Regions from separate parts of the Streptomyces sp. NPDC093600 genome, predicted to be linked through region 1. Evidence: riboswitches for the same ligand, from Rfam matches in the RefSeq annotation. Region 1 holds a riboswitch; each other region holds the start of a gene.
What was found. A riboswitch is a leader RNA that binds a small molecule or an ion and turns the genes downstream of it on or off. The one in region 1 is predicted to bind thiamine pyrophosphate.
Positions count from the first base shown of each region.

Region 2: another riboswitch for thiamine pyrophosphate. It lies ahead of thiO (glycine oxidase ThiO); the one in region 1 lies ahead of thiC (phosphomethylpyrimidine synthase ThiC).
Region 3: another riboswitch for thiamine pyrophosphate. It lies ahead of ACIRB4_RS25745 (thiamine ABC transporter substrate binding subunit); the one in region 1 lies ahead of thiC (phosphomethylpyrimidine synthase ThiC).

Region 1 is NZ_JBIWIU010000007.1:185,115-192,300, forward strand. Features, by position in the region: gene hisC (histidinol-phosphate transaminase) at 1-476, opposite strand, end outside; gene ACIRB4_RS19205 (LacI family DNA-binding transcriptional regulator) at 857-1,963, shown strand; gene ACIRB4_RS19210 (metallophosphoesterase) at 2,188-3,495, shown strand; gene ACIRB4_RS19215 (hypothetical protein) at 3,655-4,482, shown strand; gene thiC (phosphomethylpyrimidine synthase ThiC) at 4,630-6,411, opposite strand; TPP riboswitch at 6,405-6,553, opposite strand; gene ACIRB4_RS19225 (YibE/F family protein) at 6,625-7,186, shown strand, end outside.
Region 2 is NZ_JBIWIU010000002.1:610,713-617,898, forward strand. Features, by position in the region: gene ACIRB4_RS08445 (thiazole synthase) at 1-170, opposite strand, end outside; gene thiS (sulfur carrier protein ThiS) at 176-376, opposite strand; gene thiO (glycine oxidase ThiO) at 382-1,548, opposite strand; TPP riboswitch at 1,558-1,670, opposite strand; gene ACIRB4_RS08460 (NAD(P)/FAD-dependent oxidoreductase) at 1,857-3,071, shown strand; gene ACIRB4_RS08465 (Rv2175c family DNA-binding protein) at 3,115-3,480, shown strand; gene thiE (thiamine phosphate synthase) at 3,567-4,229, shown strand; gene metF (methylenetetrahydrofolate reductase [NAD(P)H]) at 4,286-5,203, shown strand; gene ACIRB4_RS08480 (hypothetical protein) at 5,255-6,076, shown strand; gene ACIRB4_RS08485 (phytoene desaturase family protein) at 6,093-7,186, opposite strand, start outside.
Region 3 is NZ_JBIWIU010000012.1:6,738-13,923, forward strand. Features, by position in the region: gene ACIRB4_RS25720 (LOG family protein) at 1-191, shown strand, start outside; gene ACIRB4_RS25725 (hypothetical protein) at 198-1,304, opposite strand; gene ACIRB4_RS25730 (hypothetical protein) at 1,434-2,375, shown strand; gene ACIRB4_RS25735 (ABC transporter ATP-binding protein) at 2,428-3,459, opposite strand; gene ACIRB4_RS25740 (ABC transporter permease) at 3,459-5,072, opposite strand; gene ACIRB4_RS25745 (thiamine ABC transporter substrate binding subunit) at 5,121-6,200, opposite strand; TPP riboswitch at 6,272-6,382, opposite strand; gene rlmN (23S rRNA (adenine(2503)-C(2))-methyltransferase RlmN) at 6,412-7,186, opposite strand, start outside.

The DNA of each region.
Region 1 (7,186 bases):
TCGAGGTCGTGCACCTCGCCGTCGGTCAGCGGCACCTGCACCGGGGTGGCCCCGCTGATCAGCGTGATGATCGGGTACGCCTCGAAGGACCGCCAGGCGTAGATGACCTCGTCACCCGGGCCGGCCGTCGACTGGATCAGCGACTGGGCGATGCCCACCGAGCCGGTGCCGGTGGCCAGGTGCGAGATGGGGACGGCGAAGCGGTCAGCGAGCTCCTCCATCAGACCGGTGCAGGCCATGTCGGGGTAGCGGTTGAAGTTCGCGGCCGCGGCCAGCGCGCTCTCCATCACGCCCGGCAGCGGCGGATACGGGTTCTCGTTGGAGGACAGCTTGAAGGCGACCGGGCCACCCGCGGCGGCCGGCTTGCCCGGCTTGTAAGTGGGAATGCCGTCCAGCACGGCGCGCAGCTTCGGGCCGCCCGCGCTCGTCCCGCCGGCTCCGCCGGCCGCCTCGCCGGCCGCGCCGGTCTCGCTCACTGCGCTCACTGTGGTCCTCCTCGACCGTCCGTACCACCAATGCTCCTCACCTTATGAGGATTCGCCTCCGCTGCGAATGGGCTGTGGACAACGAACGCCGACGACCTGTGGAAAACAGAAGAGAGCGCGGAGACGGGTGGCGTGCGCCGGTGGCGCGCGCCGTGGCGCGCGTCCCCCGTAGAGGTGAGTTGAGACCTCTTCGAGACATGGCCCCCTGGGCAGGCTCATGCGCGCCGACAGTCAGAGATCAACCCAGCAGACCCCTAATAGCCTTGCTTTCCAAGGTAGTTGACGCCTATTGATCATGCAGAAACGTGTCTGTCAACGAGTGCATATGCGACCGGCCCAACCACCGGCCCTCGCCCTACTATCGGCTCGCCATGACAGCAGCAGGGAAGCACCAGGTGAGCCGGGCACAGACCCGGGGAAGCCGGCAGGGCAGAGCGGGCATCCGGGATGTGGCCGCCGCCGCCGGGGTCTCCATCACGACTGTCTCCGACGCACTCAATGGAAAGGGCCGGCTCCCGGACGCCACCCGCCGCCACGTTCGCGAGGTCGCAGACCGGCTGGGCTACCGCCCGTCCGCGGCTGCTCGCACCCTCCGTACCGGCAAGTCGGGCCTCATCGGCCTGACCGTGACGACGTACGGGGATGAACCTTTCACCTTCACCGAATTCGCGTACTTCGCGGAGATGGCCAGAGCCGCCACCTCGGCCGCGCTCGCCCGCGGCTATGCCCTGGTCATCCTGCCCGCCACCTCCCGCCACGACGTCTGGTCGAACGTCGCCCTCGACGGGACCATCGTCATCGACCCCTCCGACCACGACCCGGTCGTCGCCGAGCTCGTCCGCCAGGGCCTGCCCGTCGTCTCCGACGGGCGCCCCGCCGGCACCCTGCCGGTCACCGCCTGGGTCGACAACGACCACGAAGCCGCCGTCCTCGACCTCCTCGACCATCTCGCCGCCGCCGGCGCCCGCCGGATCGGCCTGCTCACCGGCACCAGCACCGACACCTACACCCGCCTGTCCACCACCGCGTACCTCAACTGGTGCCAGCGGGTCGGACAGGACCCCGTGTACGAGGCCTACCCGGCGCACGATCCGTGCGCGGGCGCCGTCGCGGCCGACCGGCTGCTCGCCCGCCCCGATCGGCCCGACGCCGTGTACGGACTCTTCGACCCCAACGGGACCGACCTCCTGGCGGCCGCCCGCCGCTACGGACTGCGCGTACCGGACGACCTCCTGCTGGTCTGCTGCAGCGAGTCGACCGTCTACGCCAACACCGACCCGCCCGTCACGACGCTCTCGCTCAAGCCCCGCCGGATCGGCACGGCCGTCGTCCAGCTCCTCATCGACGCCATCGAGGGGACCGAGACCGACCGACCGGTCGAACAGGTCATACCCACCGAACTCATCGTCCGTACGTCCTCCCAGAGGCGTCCACCGCGGACGACCGTCAGTCCGCCCCGCTCCCCCTCGACGGACTGAGAGAACCTGTACCTGCCGTGGTTCGGCCCAAACCATGGGTCGACCCGGCTCTCACCCTGGCCTGGACCTTCTCAATTCGGGCGAAACAACCGGTGAACCCGGAGTGGACCCGGATTCACCACCCCTGGTGCGTCACACAGGAGGACCCTCATTCCTATGATGGGCGCACGACACCGCGGACCACCCCGACCAGGCCGGTCCGCGATGTGCAGGGCATCGCGACGGTGGTGGAGGGGTCGATGACTCAGGGGGCCGGGCAGGAACCCGTGGTGCGCACGGCGACATTGCGGGACTTCCGCGTACCGCCGTACGCCCGGGTGCCCGTGCAGGGCCACGCCGTCGAACCGCCCACCGGAGCCCCGGGCTTCCCGGCAGCCGCCGAAGCCGCAGCACCGACCGGCTCCCACGCCGCGCCCGGAACTCACGCCGCACCAGGAACTCCCGGCGTGCCCGGCGTACCGCCCGACCCGACGCTCCACCTCGGCCATGCCCCGATGGGCCGGCCCCAGGGCGGCCACGAGGAGCCCGGCTCCTCCATCGTCGCCGTCGCCACCGGACACCCCGGCAACGCCTTCCCCGAGGACGACCTCCCCGAGGGCTACACCCCCACCGAGCGGGACCTCCCGATCATCAACCGCGGCGACACCGTCCAGGTCCGGGTCGACCAGGACCCTGTCCCCGCCCCCGCGCCGGTCCCGGCGGCGGGCGAGGGCCCCGGCCCGCTCTACGTCGTCGGCGACGTCCACGGCTATCTCGACGAACTCCTCGACGCCCTGCGCGCGCAGGGCCTCATCGACGAGAACGGCGCCTGGGCCGCCGGAAACGCCCGTCTGTGGTTCCTGGGCGACTTCACCGACCGCGGCCCCGACGGCATCGGCGTCATCGACCTCGTCATGCGCCTCTCGGCCGAGGCCGCCGCCGCCGGCGGCTACTGCAAGGCCCTGATGGGCAATCACGAGCTGCTGCTGATCGGCGCCAAACGCTTCGCCGACACCCCCGTGAACTCGGGCGCCGGCACGGCCACGTTCCAGGCCGCCTGGCTGCTCAACGGCGGCCAGAAGTACGACATGGACCGGCTCCAGGACGTCCATCTGCAGTGGATGTCCCGGCTGGACGCCGTGGTGGAGGAGGACGGGCACCTCCTCATGCACTCCGACACCACCGCGTACCTCGAGTACGGCAGCACCATCGAGGACGTCAACGAAACGGTCCACGAGATCATCAACCGGAACGACGCCGACGAGGTCTGGGACCTCTTCCGGAAGTTCACCAAACGCTTCGCGTTCCGTGACGACACGGGCCCCCAGGCGGTACGGGAGCTGCTCGCCACCTACGGCGGCCGCCGTGTCGTGCACGGTCACAGCCCCATCCCGTACCTCCTCGGCCAGGTCGGCACGGAGGACGGCGACGGCCCGTCGGAGCCGGTCGTCGACGGCCCGCACGTGTACGCCGACGGTCTGGCGATCGCCATGGACGGCGGTGTGACCATGGCCGGAAAGCTTCTGGTCGTCCAACTCCCCCTGGGCGGCTGAGGCATAACCCTGCGCATCCGGGAAGGGCGATTTCGGGAAACCCCCTGTCACCCTGTCCCGTAACCGCAATACCATCGGCTCATCCGTAGCAGGCTCTCCTCCGTTTCCGCCCAACTGCCCGTGAACCGCGGGTGGCCCGGCCCTACGGAGCATCGGGGGATGCACATGAACGTGGCTCCGCACCTGCTGACCGAGGACCGCGCCGAGTACGAGCGCATCCTCGACGACGCACTGCGTAACGCGCACACACGTCCGGAACTCGCCGAGGTCGGGAAACGGCTCACGGCCGAACAGCTGCGCACGATGGCGTTGAACGCGACGGCGCTGATCACCACCGCGGCGGCGACCGAGTACGACCACTACGTGAAAATCCGCGAAGAGGGACGCTCACCGAGCGGTACGAGTGTCATGGGCGCCGTCCTCGGCGCGGACGGCGACGGCGCGAGCGGTGGCCCCGGCGCCGGTGTCGTCGCGATCGTCACGGTCCTCGCACCCGTGCTCGCCGGCACGGCCGCGGTGATCTTCCTGCTGGTCGGAGCCGTACTGAAGACACTGGCCCCGACACTGGTGTTCGCCGAGACCCTGTGGACGGCGGGCTGGTTCTTCGGCGCCGTCGCGGCGGCCGGGCTGCTCTGCGCGGCCGCCGGACTCCTCATCACCGCGCTGCGCAACACCGCCACGGAGGTGGCTGCGGCGGGACCCGCCCCCGAAGGGGACGACGAGCTGTCACGGGCCAGGGAAGCCTGGCGCCACGCCCTGCTGGAACGGGGAATCCTGCCGTTCCTGCGCGACGCGCTGGCCCATCCCGGCGTGACCCGGCCCGCCTCGTCGCCGCGACCCCTGCCGACCTCCCGCATACCGAAGATCGGCTACAGCGGCCCGCAGTTCTCCAGCCCGGGCGAGGGCGCGTCGGGCACCCGTCCGACGTTCAGCAGCCCCGACTTCAGCAGCCCCGACTTCGGCCCGCCGGAGAACCGACCGGAGTGACGCCGCGGAACCAGCCGGAGTCAACGCCGGAAGGACGGCACTCCGACCGAACCCCGGAGGAACGGCGGGCGAGCGGAGGGCGGGACGGACGGACCGGGCGGACCCGCGACTCCCCCGGGGCCGCGGGTCCGCCCGGTGTTCTTCGGGTCAGTCCGCCAACGGGAGATAGACCCGGTTGCCGGAGGCGGCGAACTCCTTGGACTTCTCCGCCATACCGGCCTGGATCTCGTCCGACTTGAGGTCGCCGCCGTGCTCGCGCCGGATGTCCTGCGAGATCTTCATCGAGCAGAACTTCGGACCGCACATCGAGCAGAAGTGCGCGGTCTTGGCCGGCTCCGCGGGCAGCGTCTCGTCGTGGAACTCACGCGCCGTGTCCGGGTCGAGGGCCAGGTTGAACTGGTCCTCCCAGCGGAACTCGAACCGCGCGTCCGACAGCGCGTCGTCCCACTCCTGCGCCCCCGGGTGCCCCTTGGCCAGGTCGGCCGCGTGCGCCGCGATCTTGTACGTGATGACGCCGGTCTTCACGTCGTCGCGGTTGGGCAGACCCAGGTGCTCCTTGGGCGTGACGTAGCAGAGCATCGCCGTGCCCCACCAGGCGATCATCGCGGCGCCGATCCCGGACGTGATGTGGTCGTAGGCGGGCGCGACGTCGGTCGTGAGCGGGCCGAGGGTGTAGAACGGCGCCTCCTCGCAGATCTCCTGCTGGAGGTCGATGTTCTCCTTGATCTTGTGCATCGGGACATGGCCCGGGCCCTCGATCATCGTCTGCACGTTGTGGCGCTTGGCGATCGTGTTCAGCTCGCCGAGCGTCCGCAACTCCGCGAACTGCGCGTCGTCGTTGGCGTCCGCGATCGAGCCCGGGCGCAGACCGTCGCCCAGCGAGTACGTGACGTCGTACGTCGCCAGGATCTCGCAGAGCTCCTCGAAGTTCGTGTAGAGGAAGTTCTCCTTGTGGTGCGCCAGGCACCAGGCGGCCATGATCGAACCGCCACGCGAGACGATGCCGGTCTTGCGGCGCGCGGTCAGCGGCACGTACGGCAGCAGTACGCCGGCGTGGACGGTCATGTAGTCGACGCCCTGCTCGGCCTGCTCGATGACCGTGTCCTTGTAGATCTCCCAGGTCAGCTCCTCGGCCTTGCCGTCGACCTTCTCCAGGGCCTGGTAGAGCGGCACGGTGCCGATCGGCACGGGGGAGTTGCGCAGCACCCATTCGCGGGTGGTGTGGATGTTGCGGCCGGTGGACAGGTCCATGACCGTGTCCGCGCCCCACTTGGTCGCCCACGTCATCTTCTCCACCTCCTCCTCGATGGAGGAGGTGACGGCGGAGTTGCCGATGTTGGCGTTGACCTTCACCAGGAACCGCTTGCCGATGATCATCGGCTCGATCTCCGGGTGGTTGACGTTCGCCGGGAGCACCGCGCGGCCCGCGGCGATCTCCTCCCGTACGACCTCGGGCGAGACGTTCTCGCGGATGGCGACGTACTCCATCTCCGGGGTGATCTCACCCCGGCGGGCGTACGCGAGCTGGGTCACCGCCTGGCCCCCGCGGCCCCGGCGGGGCTGGCGCGGGCGGCCGGGGAAGACGGCGTCGAGGTTCTTGAGCCCCCCGCGCGGCGAGGTGTGCTTGATCCCGTCGTCCTCGGGGCGGACCGGGCGGCCCGCGTACTCCTCGGTGTCGCCGCGGCTGATGATCCAGTTATCGCGCAGCGGCGGGAGGCCCCGCCGTACGTCGGTGTCGATGGTGGGGTCGGTGTACGGACCGGACGTGTCGTACAGCGTCACGTCCTTGCCGTTGGTGAGGTGCACCTGGCGGACCGGCACACGGAGGTCGGGGCGGGAGCCCTCGATGTACCCCTTGTGCCAGCCCGGCGTGCGCTCGGCCTGGCCGTCCTGGCTGGTGGCAGGCGTGCGTGCATCCTGAATGGTCATGAGACCGATCTCCCTACGCCGGCATTACCCGGTAACAGGTTCGGCGGTCGGCGCAGCCTCTTCCCGTACGTGCGTCAGTACGCGCGCGTACGGTGATCAGCGCCCTCTCAGCCCGGTGCTCCGAGCTCCCGCGTGTGCAAAGGTGCCACCACGCTAGCGTCAACCCGGGCGTGCTGAACAGTGGGCCCCCGCCGTTCTTGCGATGATCGGTCGGTGACTTCCTCGCAGCAGACCCCCGAACCGTACGGCGAAGGCAATGGCGACGGGCACGGTGACGGCCATGGCGGCCATATGGCGCACGGCCATACGCACAGCCATGGGCCCGCCGCGCCTGTCTCCCTGCATCTGCGCAAGGTCATCGCCGCGGTCCTGATCCCGTTCGCCACCGCCGTCCTGGTCGGGCTCGCGGTCCTGTGGCCCGGCGGCGCCCCGGCGCACGAGCGCACCGGCGTCGGCTTCGACCGGCAGACCGAGCAGGGCAAGGTCGTCTCGGTCGAGTACGTCGACTGCAAGGACGTGAACGCCGCTCAGGTGCCGCCGACCGGTGACACGACCACGCCTCAGGGGCGTGAGGCGGTCAACGCCCAGCAGGGGGAGTGCGCCAAGGCGACGATCGAGGTCACCACGGGCGGCGACAAGGGCCGCACCTTCGTCGAGATCGTGCAGCCGGACGCTCCGCGGCAACTGAGCGAGGGACAGGGCGTGGTGGTGGCGTACGCCCCCGACGCCCCGCGTGACCTGCAGTATTCGGTGACCGATGTGAACCGCAAGCTGC
Region 2 (7,186 bases), on a different contig from region 1:
ATCGAGCCCTGCACGGTCGGGTCCAGGCGGCGCATCGCCACCGTGGTCAGCTCCGTACCGCTGGCGATCAGCGAGCGCTCCAGCATGTCCAGGCTGGGCGCGCCGCCCGTGCCCATGATCAGGCGCGAGGAGAACTCCGTACCGCCGAGAAGGAAGACATCGTCGGACATCGCGCTCAGCCTCCCTGCACCGCGGTGAGGACCTCGACCCGGTCGCCCTCGCCGAGGAAGGTCGCGGACCACTGGCCGCGCGGCACGACGGTCTCGTTGACGGCGGCGGCCACCCCCGAGGGGGCCGAGGTCAGGGTGGCGACGAGGGCGTCGAGCGAGACGGGGCCGGGGAGCTCGCGCGGCTCCCCGTTCACGGACACGTTCAGCACGTTCATGCGGGCTGCTCCAGACGTACGGGAGAGAAGCGGCGGGGGGTGAAGGGGCGGGCCTCGTCCGGGAGCGTGCCGGTGGTCAGCACCTCCGCCATGACGTCACCGGTGACGGGCGTGAGCAGCACCCCGTTGCGGTAGTGGCCGGTGGCCAGCTGGAGGCCCGGCAGCGCGCTCGGACCGAGCAGCGGCGCGTTGTCCGGGGACGCGGGCCGCAGACCCGCCCGGGTCTCGGTGAGCGGCAGCTCGGTGATGCCCGGCACCAGCTCGTGCGCGTCGCGCAGCAGCTCGTACACCCCGCCCGCCGTGACGGTGGTGTCCCAGCCGAGCTCCTCGCTGGTCGCGCCGACGACCAGCTCGCCGCTCTCGCGCGGCACCAGATAGACGTGGCTGCCGCGCACCACGGCCCGGACCGTGCGGGACAGGAACGGCGCGTACGCGGGCGGCACGGTCAGCCGCAGCACCTGCCCCTTGACGGGGCGTACGGGAGGCAGGACGTCCTCCGGCACGCCGCCGAGCCGGCCGCTGAGGCTGCCCGCGGCCAGGACGACCTGGTCGGCCGCGAGCTCCGTGCCGTCCGCGAGCACCGCCCCCGCGGCCCGGTCGCGCACGACCGTCAGACGGTCGGCGACGCTCCGGTGGAAGACCACTCCGGCGCGTTCGCAGGCGACGACCAGCGCGGCGGCGAGCCGGCGCGGATCGACCTGGTGGTCGCCGTCGACCCGGAGCCCGCCGCGGACCCCCGGAGCGAGCATCGGTTCGAGGCGGCGGCAGTCGCGCCCGCTGAGCCACTCCGACTTCAGGCCGCAGCGGGTCTGCAGGGCGTGCAGCTCCCGCAGATGCGCCCGGTCGTCCGCGTCGAGCGCGACGGCGAGCGTCCCGCACGCGCGGTAGCCCACGTCGTGGCCCGTGGCGTCGCGCAGTTCGGCGACGAAGGCCGGGTAGCGGCGGGCGGAGGCGAGGTTGAGCCCGAGCAGGGTCTCCTCGCCGTAGTGGAGCTCGGTGACGGCGGCGAGCATGCCGGCCGCGACCCGAGCGGCCCCGCCGCCGGGTTCGGGGTCGGCCACGGCGGTGCGCAGCCCGCGCTGCGCCGCCCGCCAGGCCGTGACGAGTCCGATGATCCCGCCCCCGATGACGAGGACGTCGCAGGACGTACGGACGTGTGGCATACGTGATGGCATGGGCGTCCAGCCCCTCCCTTCGCCGGCATGACCCGGATCAGGTTCGTACGGTCGGAGGCCGGTCAGCCTCCCTCTCAGCCCGGTGCGTCCGGGCTCCCGTGAGTGCTCTACGTTGACGGTCAGACTATCCCCCGCCGTCCGCACCGCGTAGGGAGCCTCCGCCCTGGGACCGACGTCACTCCACGGGCGCGTTCGGCGGGAGCCGTGCCGGGCAAGTGAGTCCGTGGAAGGTTCCGGCACCGGCGCGGTGGAGCGGCCACCTTCCTGACGTTCCGTCAGATGCGTAAGGTGATCGGGTGAGCGAGCAGAAGCAGGCACAGCAGCACGTCGTGATCGTGGGCGCCGGCATGGCGGGAGTTCAGACCGCCGTCGCCCTGCGCGAACAGGGCTTCGCGGGCCCCGTCACCCTGATCGGAGCCGAACCGCACCAGCCCTACGACCGGCCCCCGCTCTCCAAGGCGGTGCTCCTGGGCAAGGCCGAGGACTCCGCCTTCGACGTCGACTTCGAAGCGCTCTCCATCGAGCTGCGCCTCGGCGTCGAAGTGACCGGCCTGCGCGCCGAGGCCCACGAGGTCGACACCGAGGCCGGACCCGTGCCGTACGACGTCCTGGTCGTCGCCACCGGAGCCCAGCCGGTCACTCTGCCCGGCACCGAGGGCGTGCCCGGCGTCCACCTCCTGCGCACCCTCGACGACGCCGCCCGGCTCAAGCCCGTCCTGGAGCGCCGCCACGACATCGTCGTGGTCGGCGCGGGCTGGATCGGCGCCGAGTTCGCCACCGCCGCGCGCGAGGCCGGCTGCGCCGTCACCGTCGTCGAGGCCGCCGACCGGCCGCTCGCGGGCGCGCTGCCCGCCGACGTCGCCGCCCCGATGGCCCGGTGGTACGAGGAGAGCGGCGCCGCTCTCCTCACCCACGCGCGCGTGGAGCGGATCGAACCCGGCAGCGTCGTCCTGGCCGACGGCCGGACGCTGCCCGCCGACGCCGTCGTCGTCGGCATCGGGGCCCGGCCCGCCACCGACTGGCTCGACGGCTCCGGCATCGCCCTGGACCCGGGCGGCTCCATCACCGCCGACGACCGGCTGCGGACCTCCCTGCCCGACGTGTACGCCGTCGGCGACTGCGCCTCCTTCCCCTCCGCCCGCTACGAGGAACGGCTCCTGGTCCACCACTGGGACAACGCCCTGCAGGGGCCGCGTACGGTCGCGGCCGACATCATCGGCGAGGTCCCCCAGGTCTACGACCCGGTGCCCTACTTCTGGTCCGAGCAGTTCGGGCGGTTCGTCCAGTACGCCGGGCACCACACCGGCGCCGACGAGCTGGTCCGGCGCGGCGACCCGGCCGGCGCCTCCTGGTCCGTCCTCTGGCTGCGCGCCGGCGTCCTGGTCGCCCTGCTCGCCGTCGGCCGCCCCCGCGACCTGGCCCAGGGCCGCAAGCTCATCGAGGCGGGCATGCGCGTCGCCCTGGAGCGGGCGACCGACCCCTCCGTACCCCTGAAGGCGGCCGTCGAATAGGGCCCGACTTCCGACTGTCGGTCCGGGATGGCAGGCTGGTCCCGTGACCGAGATTGACGCAAGAATCGATGCTCTCGTCCCCGCCTGGCTCTACCTCCCCGACATCGCCGAAATGCTCGGTGTCGAGGTGACGCGTGTCCGGCAGCTGGTCAAGGAGGGCCAGCTCATCGCCGTACGCCGTGGTGAGAACAGGGCGCTTCAGGTCCCCGCCGCCTTCATCGACGGCGACAAGGTGGTCAAGGGTCTGTCCGGGACCCTGACGCTCCTGAAGGACGACGGCTTCTCCGACGAAGAGATGCTGGAGTGGCTCTTCACTCCCGACCCGACCCTGCCGGGCACGCCCGCGCAGGCCCTCAGCGAGAATCGCGGCACGGAGGTGAAGCGCCGCGCCCAGGCGCTCGCCGTCTGAGCACACCCAAGACACCACAGGAGATCCCGTGGGGCCGGGCCCGCCCGGCCCCACGGGACCGCCGCAGCCCACGGGGGGAAGCACCCATGTCCACGCCACGCCAGCGGCTCGCCGACGCCCGGCTCTACCTCTGCACGGACGCCCGCAAGAGCCAGGGCGACCTGCCCGCGTTCCTCGACGCCGTGCTCTCCTCCGGCGTGGACATCGTGCAGCTCCGCGACAAGGGCATGGAGGCCGGTGAGGAGCTGGAGCACCTCGCCGTCCTCGCCGACGCCTGCCGCAGGCACGGCACACTGCTCGCCGTGAACGACCGGGCGGACGTCGCCCACGCCATCGGCTCCGACGTGCTCCACCTCGGCCAGGGCGACCTGCCCGTGCCCGCGGCCCGGGCCATCCTCGGCGACGAGGTGCTGATCGGCCGCTCCTGCCACGCCGAGTCCGAGGTGGCCGCGGCCGCCGCCGAACCGGGCGTGGACTACTTCTGCACCGGACCCTGCTGGCCCACCCCCACCAAGCCCGGGCGGTACGCCCCCGGCCTCGGCCTCGTGCGGTACGCCGCCTCCCTGGAGGCCCAGGGACAGGACCGCCCCTGGTTCGCCATCGGCGGGATCGACGAGACCACCCTCGACGAGGTCCTGGACGCGGGGGCCCGGCGTGTCGTCGTCGTCCGGGCGATCACCGAGGCCGACGACCCGGCCGCGGCGGCGGCCCGGCTGGCCAAGAGGGTCCGCGAAAGGACCGACGGATGATGTCCATCTTTCGGACTCCGCCCCATCGGCGGGGGCACCCCGTCTAACCTGCCCGTATGGCCCTTGGTACCGCTTCCACCCGCTCGGACCGCGCACGCACGGTCCGCGACATCCTCGCGTCCGGGAAGTCCTCGTACTCCTTCGAGTTCTTCGCACCCCGGACCGAGAAGGGCGAGCGGAGCCTGTGGAACGCCCTGCGAAGAGTCGAGGCGGTCGGACCGAGCTTCGTCTCCGTGACCTACGGCGCCGGCGGGTCCACCCGCGGCGGGACGGTCAAGGCCACCCAGCAGATCGCCGCCGACACCACCCTCACCCCGGTGGCGCACCTCACCGCCGTCGACCACTCGGTCGCCGAGCTGCGCAATGTCCTCGGCCAGTACGCCGACGCCGGGATCCGCAACATGCTCGCGCTGCGCGGCGACCCCCCGGGCGACCCGCTGGGGGAGTGGGTGGAGCACCCGCAGGGCGTCCGGTACGCCGCCGACCTGGTCCGGCTGATCAAGGAGTCCGGGGACTTCTGCGTCGGCGTCGCCGCCTTCCCCGAGATGCACCCGCGCTCCACCGACTGGGACACGGACATCCGGCACTTCGTGGACAAGTGCCGTGCCGGCGCCGACTACGCCATCACGCAGATGTTCTTCGACCCGGAGAACTACCTCCGGATGCGCGACAGCGTGGAGAAGGCGGGCTGCGACACGCCGATCATCCCCGAGGTCATGCCCGTGGTGAACGTCCGGACCCTCGACCGGCTGCCCCAGCTGAGCAACGCGGTCTTCCCCGAGGCTGTGAAAGAACGCATCCTCGCCGTCAAGGACGATCCGGCCGCTGTACGCTCCATTGGCATCGAGTTCGCGACGGAGTTCTGCGCGCGTCTGCTCTCCGAGGATGTCCCCGGACTGCACTTCATCACGCTGAACAACTCCACCGCGACGCTCGAGATCTACGAAAACCTCGGACTGCACGTGCAGCCGTGACCGGCGTACCCGCCCCAGACCCGCGGCGGTGGCCGTAGGAGAGGGGCGGGCATGGGGTGGACGGTCCTCTACATCGCGTTCGGTGTCGTCGCGTTGTGGCTGCTGGGTGAGGTACTGCTGCAGTACAAGGCACGGTTGCGCTGGCGCGTGCTCGCCTTCTGCGGCTTCCTGGGCGTCGTTTTCGGCGTCCTGCTGTCCTCCGTCCCGGTGATCATCGCCGGGGCGGTGGCCTTCGCCGTCGGGCAGACCTATGTGACGCTCTCCTTCCGCCGCGGCTTCTCCACCGGCTGGGCGCTCGGCGGCAGGCCGGGCGCGAGCCGCCGCCGCAGGTCCGCCGCCGCACCGGCCGGGACCGCGGGCCCCACCCTGGAGGTCACCGAGGTCTCCTACGAGCCGGTGGACCCCGAGCCCACGGCCGCCGAGACCACCGCCGTCTACGAACCCCTGCCGATGCCCGACGACACGGGCCAGTACGGCGTCTACGCCCCCGCGTACGACCACGCGGCCGCCCAACCCGAAGCGCAGGCGCAGGCCGCCTACGGCGCGGGCTACGACCCCTACCCGACGCCGGGCCACGAACAGCCCGCGTACGAACAGCCCGCCTACGACTACGGCACCGCGCAGCAGCAGTACGCCGCCTACTCCGACCCGTACATCGGCCCGGGCACCGACGGCCAGCAGTACACCTCGTACGACTACGGCACGCCGGGCCGCCAGCCCTACGCCGACCCGTACGCGCCCTCGTACACCTACGACACGCCGCCCGGCGGCGTCTGGGTGCCGCAGCAGCGGGACGGTGAACAGCCCGCCGAACAGCAGGACCAGGAGTACTACGGCAACGGCAGCGGCAACGACCAGCAGTACCGCTACTAGCGCCTCTTGCGGGCGCCTACTGCGAGCCGCGGAAGTCCGCGCCCTCGACGATCAGCCCGGCCACGAGCGCGCCCGACATCCCGCCGTGGGCGAGCCCGCCGCCGGGGTGGGCCCAGCCTCCCGCGACGTACAGACCGGGGAGTGGGGAGCGGTTGGCCGCGGGCAGGAACCGGCCGCCGGCACCGGCGAGCGCGGGGCCGGGGACCTCACGGGTGCCCGTCTCCCGCAGGGTGTCGTCCGGCGTGCGGACCTCCTGCCACAGGAGCCGCTCACGGAGCCGGGGGACGGCCGCCTCGGCCTGGGCGACCATGTGCGCGGCGACCGCCTGCCAGTCCTGCTCCGGTGAGGTGGCCACCGTCGCCGTGACCGTCACCGACTCATGGCCGTCGTCGGGCCGCAGGGCCGGATCCCCGGGCCGCAGCACGGTCACGGTGGGCCGGCCCCCGGCCGCGTGAACGACGGTGCGGTGCACGGCGTCGGCCTCCCGGGACCCGCGCAGGGCCAGACAGACCGTCACCCGGCCGGTGCCCAGGAGCTGGTGGTGCGGCAGGTCGTCCTGGCGGTCCCACGCGACGACGTGGTCGCGGTGGAGAGCGGGCACGGGAGCGCCCGAGACCACATGGTCCGCCTCGACGGACTCGCCCCCCTCCAACCGGATCCCGCTCGCCCGGCCGTCCTTCTTCAGGACCTCGTCCACGCGCGCGTGGAAGACGAACTCCACCCGGCGCTTCAGGCACCGCTCGTACACCGCGTCCGCGAGCGCCCGGATGCCGCCCCGCACGTACCAGCTGCCGAACGTCTGCTCCATGTACGGCAGGACGGCGGCCGCCGCCGGGGCGGTGGCGGGATCGAAGCCGTACGCCGTCGCGTACGAGTCGAGGAGCGCTGCGAGCCGGGCATCGCGCAGCTCCCGTGCGCCGATCCCGGCCAGCGTGGTCGTGGGGCGCCGCAGGAACCCCGCCTTCAGGGCCGGGTAGGGTTCGCGGCCCAGGGCGGCAGGATCCTCCGGCTGAGGCTCCTCCAGGAGCGGGCGCCGGGTGCGGTCCCAGGCCTCGCGGGCCCGGACCATGAAGTCGCCCCAGCGCTCTCCCGCGCCGGTTCCCAGCGCCG
Region 3 (7,186 bases), on a different contig from region 1:
ACTACTACGAGTCCCGGGGCGAGCCCACCCCCATGGTCCTGGTCGACCGGACCCACTGGACGGAGCGGCTGCCCGCCTGGCCGCTGCTGCGCGCCCTGGCGTCGGGCCGTCCGATGGCGGCCCGCATCGCCCTGGTCGACTCGATCGACGAGGCCCCGGCCGCCCTGCGCCGCCTGGCGGAGGCGGTCTAGCAACCGCTACAGCCTGCGGACGGCCTGCGCCTCGGCCCGCTCCACCGAGGCGCGGCCGTGCACATGCACGAGCGCGAGGTGGAACAGCGCCGGGGCCGACGGCGCCCAGCGGTGGATCCGGTCGGGCCGCAGCAGATAGCGGGCCACGTCGGCGGAGCGGAAGGGGACGTACTCGATGCTCTGGTGCTCCCACCGGTCGGCGACGCCCCTGCCCAACCGGGACTGGAGCTGATCACCCGTCATGTCGCCGAGCCTGGCGTAGAAGTGGGCGCTCCAGTGGCGCTTGTCGACGTCGAGGACGAAGGCGAGGAGCGAGAGCGTGTACTCGTGCGGCTCCAGTGACATCTCCTCGCGCATGCCGCGCCGGGCGACGGCGTACAGGTCGGGGGCGTTGCGGCCGGCCGAGTCGATGTGCCGGGAGAGACCTTCGTTGACGGAGGAGTTCCACACGCCCGGTGCCATACGCACCCGGTTGCTGCGCCGGCTCACGACCAGCAGGTGGTCGGAGGTGACCACGGCGATGTTGACACCGAAGCTGCACTGCAGGAAGGCCGGGGCGGTGAGCGGCTCCTCGGGGTCGAGGTAGCGGGACCGGGGTGTGGAACCGTCCGGCAGCCGGCGGTCGAGCTGCTGGGCCGCGAGGAAGGTGTAGTAGTCGGTGGGCCGCAGCCTCAGATGGACCTCGGACCGCTCGTCGAGGGCGGTACGGGAGACCTCCAGGCTCTCCACGGCGTAACGCGGGCCGTTCCACACCGGTGCCCGCTCGCCCGCGGCGCTCGCCCGGGCCTCCTCCGCCTCGATCTCGTCGCGCCAGCCCGCCATCTCCTCCGGCAGGGCGATCTCCCCTTCGAGGACCTGGACGTGGATCGACTCGGGCGCGATGGCACGGTCCCCGTCGCCCTCGACGATCAGGGCGGAGGTGTGCAGGGGGCCCAGGGAGAACGTCGACCAGGCCCGCCCCTGCCGCTCCCGGAAGGTGAGGCTGCGGACCACGCCCGCCGACCGGCGTCTGATCCTGAACCACACGTCCTGCGTCCACTGCTGGAACAGGGTGGCGAACACGACCCCCAGGATGGCGCCGACCACTCCGTTGCCCACGTCTATTCCGTCCACGCGCAGCAGCGTAGGCCAGTTGATCAACGCCGGTGGCCGCGCGAGGCAACTTCGGCGCCCGATCCCACGTCTGACAGCCGGAACCAACCGAGAACGACCCCCTTCTTGTACGCGAACGGAGCCCCCCACGTGCTCATAGGACTGCTGACCGCCGTCGCCGCCTCGATCTGCTACGGCACCGGCTCGGTGCTCCAGGCCGTCGGCTCCCGCAAGTCCGCCCGCCGAGAGGCGGCGGCGCAGGCGGCAGGGCAGGTCACCGGGCGCGGCGGGCCGAGCCTGCAATCCACCGCGAAGGCGGCGATGACCTGGGAGTTCGTCGTCGGCACGATCCTGGACTTCGTCGGCTTCGGGCTGGGGGCGCTCGCCGCCCGGCTGCTTCCGCTGTTCCTCTCCCAGACGGTGATCAGCGCCAACCTCGTCATCACGGCCGTCCTGAGCGTCAAGCTGCTCGGCATCCGGCTGACCCGTGCGGAGTGGACCTCGATCGGCGTGGTCTGCTCGGCCCTGGTACTGCTGGCGAGCGCGGCCGGCCCGGAGGGCAGCGGGCACACCCCGATCGCCACGCACTGGTGGCTGCTGGCCGTCTCGGTTGCGCTGATGGTGGGCGGGACGGTCGTCGTACGGTTCCTGGGGGCGAGCGCGGCGATCCTGGCGGGTCTGCTGTCCGGTCTGGGCTTCGGCGCGCTCGGGGTCGGGGTCCGGGTCCTGAACGGTGTCGACCCGTTCGACCTGGGAGCGCTGCTCACGGACCCGGCGCTGTACGCGATCCTCGTGGCCGGGATCGGCGGTATGTATCTGCACACGGTCGCGCTCCAGATCGGGTCGGTGAACGGGGCGACGGCGGCGCTGGTGGTCGGTGAGACCGTGCTCCCGGGGATGATCGGCGTGTGGTGGCTGGGCGACGCCTCGCGCCCCGGTTTCGCCTGGCTCGCGGTGACCGGCTTCGTCCTCGCGGTCGCGGGCGCGGTGGCGGTGGCCTGGTTCGGCGCCCCGGAGGGCGACCCGGCGTCGGCGGCGCCTCCACGGGAGCCCGCACCGGAGCCCGCACCCGAGCCCGTACGCGTCCCCTGACCCCGCCCCGTACGCCTCCGCCGGTCGCGCCCCGTCCGCGCCCGCTCGCGGGTCAGCCCCGTTCGCCCGCCAGCACCACGACCTCGCCGGCGGCGAACGTCACCCCCACCGTCGCGCCCTCCTCCGGCGCCTCCTGGAGGGTGCACTCGGCCTCCAGGACCGGGCCGCCGTCGGCCGGGCGGAGGAGGACGGCGACGTGGCTGCCGCGGAAGGTACGGGCGTCGACCGTGCAGGGCAGGCCCTCCGCCGGCGCCCCGAGGCGTACGCCGGCCGCACGGACCAGGATCTTGGCCGCGCCCTCCGCCGTCCCGTCCGGGACGGGGATCTTGCCCCAGACCGTGTCGGCGGCGCCGCCGCTCACCGTCGCGGCCACGACGTTGTCGAAGCCGAGGAAGCGGGCCACGAACTCCGAGGCCGGTCGCTGCCAGACCTCCAGCGGTGTCCCGGTCTGGGCGATCCGGCCGTCCCGCATCACCACGACCCGGTCGGCGAGCGCGAACGCCTCGCCCTGGTCGTGGGTGACGGCCAGCACCGTCGTACCCAACTGCCCGAAGAGGTGCCGCAGTTCGACGACGAGCCGTTCCCGCAGCCCTCGGTCGAGCTGGCCGAGCGGCTCGTCCAGCATCAGCAGCCGGGGCCGCGGGGCGAGCGCCCGGGCCAGCGCGACGCGCTGCTGCTCGCCGCCCGAGAGCGAGGCGACGGCCCGCCGCCCGGCCCCGGGAAGCCCGACGAGGTCGAGCAACTCCCCCGCCCGTACGACCTGTTCGGCCCTGCCGAGGCCGTGCATCCGCAGCCCGAAGGCGACGTTTCCGGCCACGTCCCGCTGCGGGAAGAGCTGATGGTCCTGGAACATCAGGCCGACACCGCGCCGGTGCACCGGCACGCCCGCCTGGTCGGCGCCGGCGAGCAGCACCCGGCCGCTGTCCAGCGTCTGCAGACCGGCGACGGCCCGCAGCAGCGTGGACTTCCCGCTGCCGCTCGGCCCGAGCACACAGACGATCTCGTGCTCGGCGACCTCCAGGTCCACCGAGTCGAGCACGGCCCGCTCCCCGAACCGTACGGTCGCGTCCTTGAGCGTCAGCATCAGAACTCCCCGGAGGCCCGGTCGGTGCGCAGTCGTTCGAGGAGCAGCAGGGACACCGCGCACACCACCATCAGGATCGTCGAAAGGGCCATGGCCTGGCCGTAGTTGAGTTCGCCGGGGCGGGCGAGCAGCCGCGCCACGGCGACCGGCAGCGTCGGGTTGTCGGGCCGGGCGATGAAGACGGTCGCGCCGAACTCGCCGAGGGAGACGGCGAAGGCGAATCCGGCGGCGATGAGCAGCGCCCTGCGTACGAGCGGCAGGTCGACCTCGCGCCAGGCCCGCAGCGGTGAGGCGCCGAGGACGGCCGCCGCCTCCCGCAGCCGTTCGTCCACCGCCCGCAGCACGGGCAGCATCGTGCGTACGACGAAGGGGACGCCGACCAACGCCTGGGCGAGCGGTACGAGGATCCAGCTGGCCCGCAGGTCGAGCGGCGGCTCGTCCAGGGTGATCAGGAACCCGAAGCCGACGGTGACGGCGGAGACCCCGAGCGGCAGCATGAGGAGCGCGTCGAAGCCGCGTACGAACCGCCCCGCCCGCCGGGTCAGGGCCGCCGCGGCGAGTCCGCCGACGGCGACGGCGATCGCGGTGGCGACCAGGGCGTACTGGAGCGAGTTCACGATGGTCTCGGCCATCGGTACGAGGAAGGTACCGGAGGCGTCGACGGACCGCAGGGCGTGGTAGTAGTCGAGCCCGTACCCGCGCGGGGTGTCGAAGGACCGCTCGACGAGGACGCCGAGCGGCAGGACGATCATGAGGGCGATCGTGAGCAGCACGCCCCCGAAGAGGGTCCACTGGCCGGCGCCCTGCGGCCGGTGGGCGGTCCGCTCGGGCGGGACGAGCCGCAGCGCCGTCTCCCGTCTGCGTACCGTCCAGGCGTGCACGGCGAGGATCGCGCCGACGGCGGCGAACTGCGTCATCGTGAGGACGGCGGCCGTGGTGAGGTCGAAGCGGTCGACCGTCTGGCGGTAGATCTCCGTCTCCAGAGTCGAGTACGCCGGCCCGCCGAGGATCTGGACGACGGCGAAGGAGCTCGCGGTGAAGAGGAACACCATCAGCGCGGCCGCGGCGACCGACGGGGCGAGCGCGGGGAGGGTCACGGTCCGCCAGGCGGTCCACCGGGAGGCGCCGAGGACCCGGGCGGCCTCCTCCTGGCGGGGGTCGAGCTGGGCCCACAGGCCGCCGACGGTCCGGACGACGACGGCGTAGTTGAAGAAGACATGGGCGAGGAGGATCGCCCATACGGTGGTGTCCAGGCGGACGCCCCACAGCTCGTCGAGGAGCCCGCCGCGGCCGACGAGCGCCAGGAACGCCGTGCCGACCATGACGGTGGGCAGGACGAAGGGGACGGTGACGACGGCGCGCAGCAGCGCCTTGCCGGGGAAGTCGAGACGGGCGAAGACGTACGCGCCGGGCAGCGCGATCAGCAGGGTCAGCGCGGTGGAGGCGAGCGCCTGCCACAGCGTGAACCAGAGGACGTCGAGGATCTCCGGCCGGGTCAGCGTCTCGCCGATCCGGCCGAACCGCCATGTCCCGTCCGCCCGGAGCCCGCGCTCGACGATCGAGGCGACGGGCCAGGCGAAGAAGAGGCCGAAGAAGGCGACGGGCACGGCCATGAGGCCGAGCCGCGCCGCGCTTCCCGGGGGCGTCCTGGTCACTTCAGGTCACTTCAGTACGAGCGAGGACCACGACCGGATCCACTGGTCACGCTTCTGGGCGATCTTCTCGGGCGCCATCGTGTGCGGCTCGTCGATCACGACGCCGTGCTGGGTGAAGAGCTCGGGCAGCGTCGCGTCGCTGGCGGCGGGGTTGACGAACATCTGCAGCGGCATGTCCTCCTGGAACTCCTTGGAGATCAGGAAGTCGATCAGCAGCTTGCCGCCCTCGGGGTTCTTCGCCCCGTCGAGCAGTCCGGCGAACTCGGTCTGCCGGAAGCAGGTGCCCGTGGAGACGCCCGTGGGGGCGGTCTTCGGCTGGGGCTCGGAGTAGAGGACCTCGACCGGCGGGCTGGAGGCGTACGACACGACCAGCGGACGGTCGCCCTTGGCCTTCTTGCCGCCCGCGGAGCCGGAGAACTCCTGGTTGTAGGCGATCTCCCAGCTGTCGACGGTCTTCACGCCGTTGGCCTTGAGCTTCTTCCAGTAGTCCTGCCAGCCCCCGTCGCCGTACCGGGCGGCGGTGCCGAGGAGGAAGCCGAGGCCCGGGGAGGAGCGCTCGGGGTTCTCGACGACGAGCAGGTCCTTGTACGCGGGCTCGGCCAGGTCGTCGAAGGTCTGCGGGGGCGCGAGCTTCTTGTCGGCGAAGTACTTCTTGTCGTAGTTGACGCAGATGTCGCCGGTGTCGACCGGGGTGACGCGGTGCTCCTTGTCGATCCGGAGTCCGGCGGGGACCCGATCGAGGCCCTTCGCCTCGTACGGGACGAAGATGCCGTTGTCGAGCGCGCGGGAGAGGAGGGTGTTGTCGACGCCGAAGAAGACGTCGCCCTGCGGGGAGCCCTTGGTCAGGATCTCCTTGTTGACGGCCTCGCCGGCGTCGCCGCTCTTGAGGACCTTGACCGTGAGACCGGTCTTGCGCGTGAACTCGGCCAGCACCTCCTTGGAGGCGTTGAAGGAGTCGTGACTCACGAGGGTCACGGTCTTGGGCGCACGGCTGTCGCCCTGGTCGCCGGAGCCGCCGCAGGCGGCGAGCGTGGTGACGCCCAGCGCGGCGACGAGCGCGCCCGCGGCGATCTTCTTGGTGCTCACTGAGATTCCTCCTGGGTGTGTCCAGGAAGAGACGCGGCCCTGCCCACCCGAGGGTGGGCAGGGCGCAACAGCTCGAGTAACGACCGAACTTCCTACCCAGAATGACCTGGGCGAGGTTCAGAGGGTCTGCGGTCCTACGGTGACCGCACTCTCAGCGCTGTGGCGCTCCCCTGTCGGAATATGGAGATGTGTTCGAGCTCAGACTACAAGGTCAGCGTTCGGTGGCGGCGAGCTGTCCACAGGCGCCGTCGATCTCCTGACCGCGGGTGTCGCGTACGGTCACCGGCACGCCGTGGGCGGCGATGGCCTCGACGAACGCCTTCTCGTCCTCGGGACGGGAGGCGGTCCACTTGGACCCGGGGGTCGGGTTCAGCGGGATGAGGTTGACGTGCACCCGCTTGCCCCTGAGGAGCCGTCCGAGCAGGTCGCCTCGCCATGCCTGGTCGTTGATGTCCCGGATGAGGGCGTACTCGATGGAGATCCGGCGGCCGGACTTCTCGGCGTACTCCCAGGCGGCGTCGAGGACCTCGCGCACCTTCCAGCGGGTGTTGACGGGCACGAGGGTGTCGCGCAGCTCGTCGTCGGGGGCGTGCAGCGAGACGGCGAGCCGGCACTTGAAGCCCTCGTCGGCGAAGCGGAGCATCGCGGGCACGAGGCCGACGGTGGAGACGGTGATCCCGCGCTGCGAGAGCCCCAGCCCGTCGGGCTCGGGATCGGTCAGCCGACGGATCGCGCCGACGACCCGCTTGTAGTTGGCGAGCGGCTCACCCATGCCCATGAAGACGATGTTGCTGAGCCGCGCGGGCCCTCCCGGCACCTCGCCGTCGCGCAGCGCCCGCATCCCGTCGACGATCTGGTGCACGATCTCGGCGGTCGACAGGTTCCGGTCGAGCCCGGCCTGCCCGGTGGCGCAGAAGGGGCAGTTCATCCCGCAGCCGGCCTGCGAGGAGATACACATGGTGACCCGGTCGGGGTACCGCATGAGG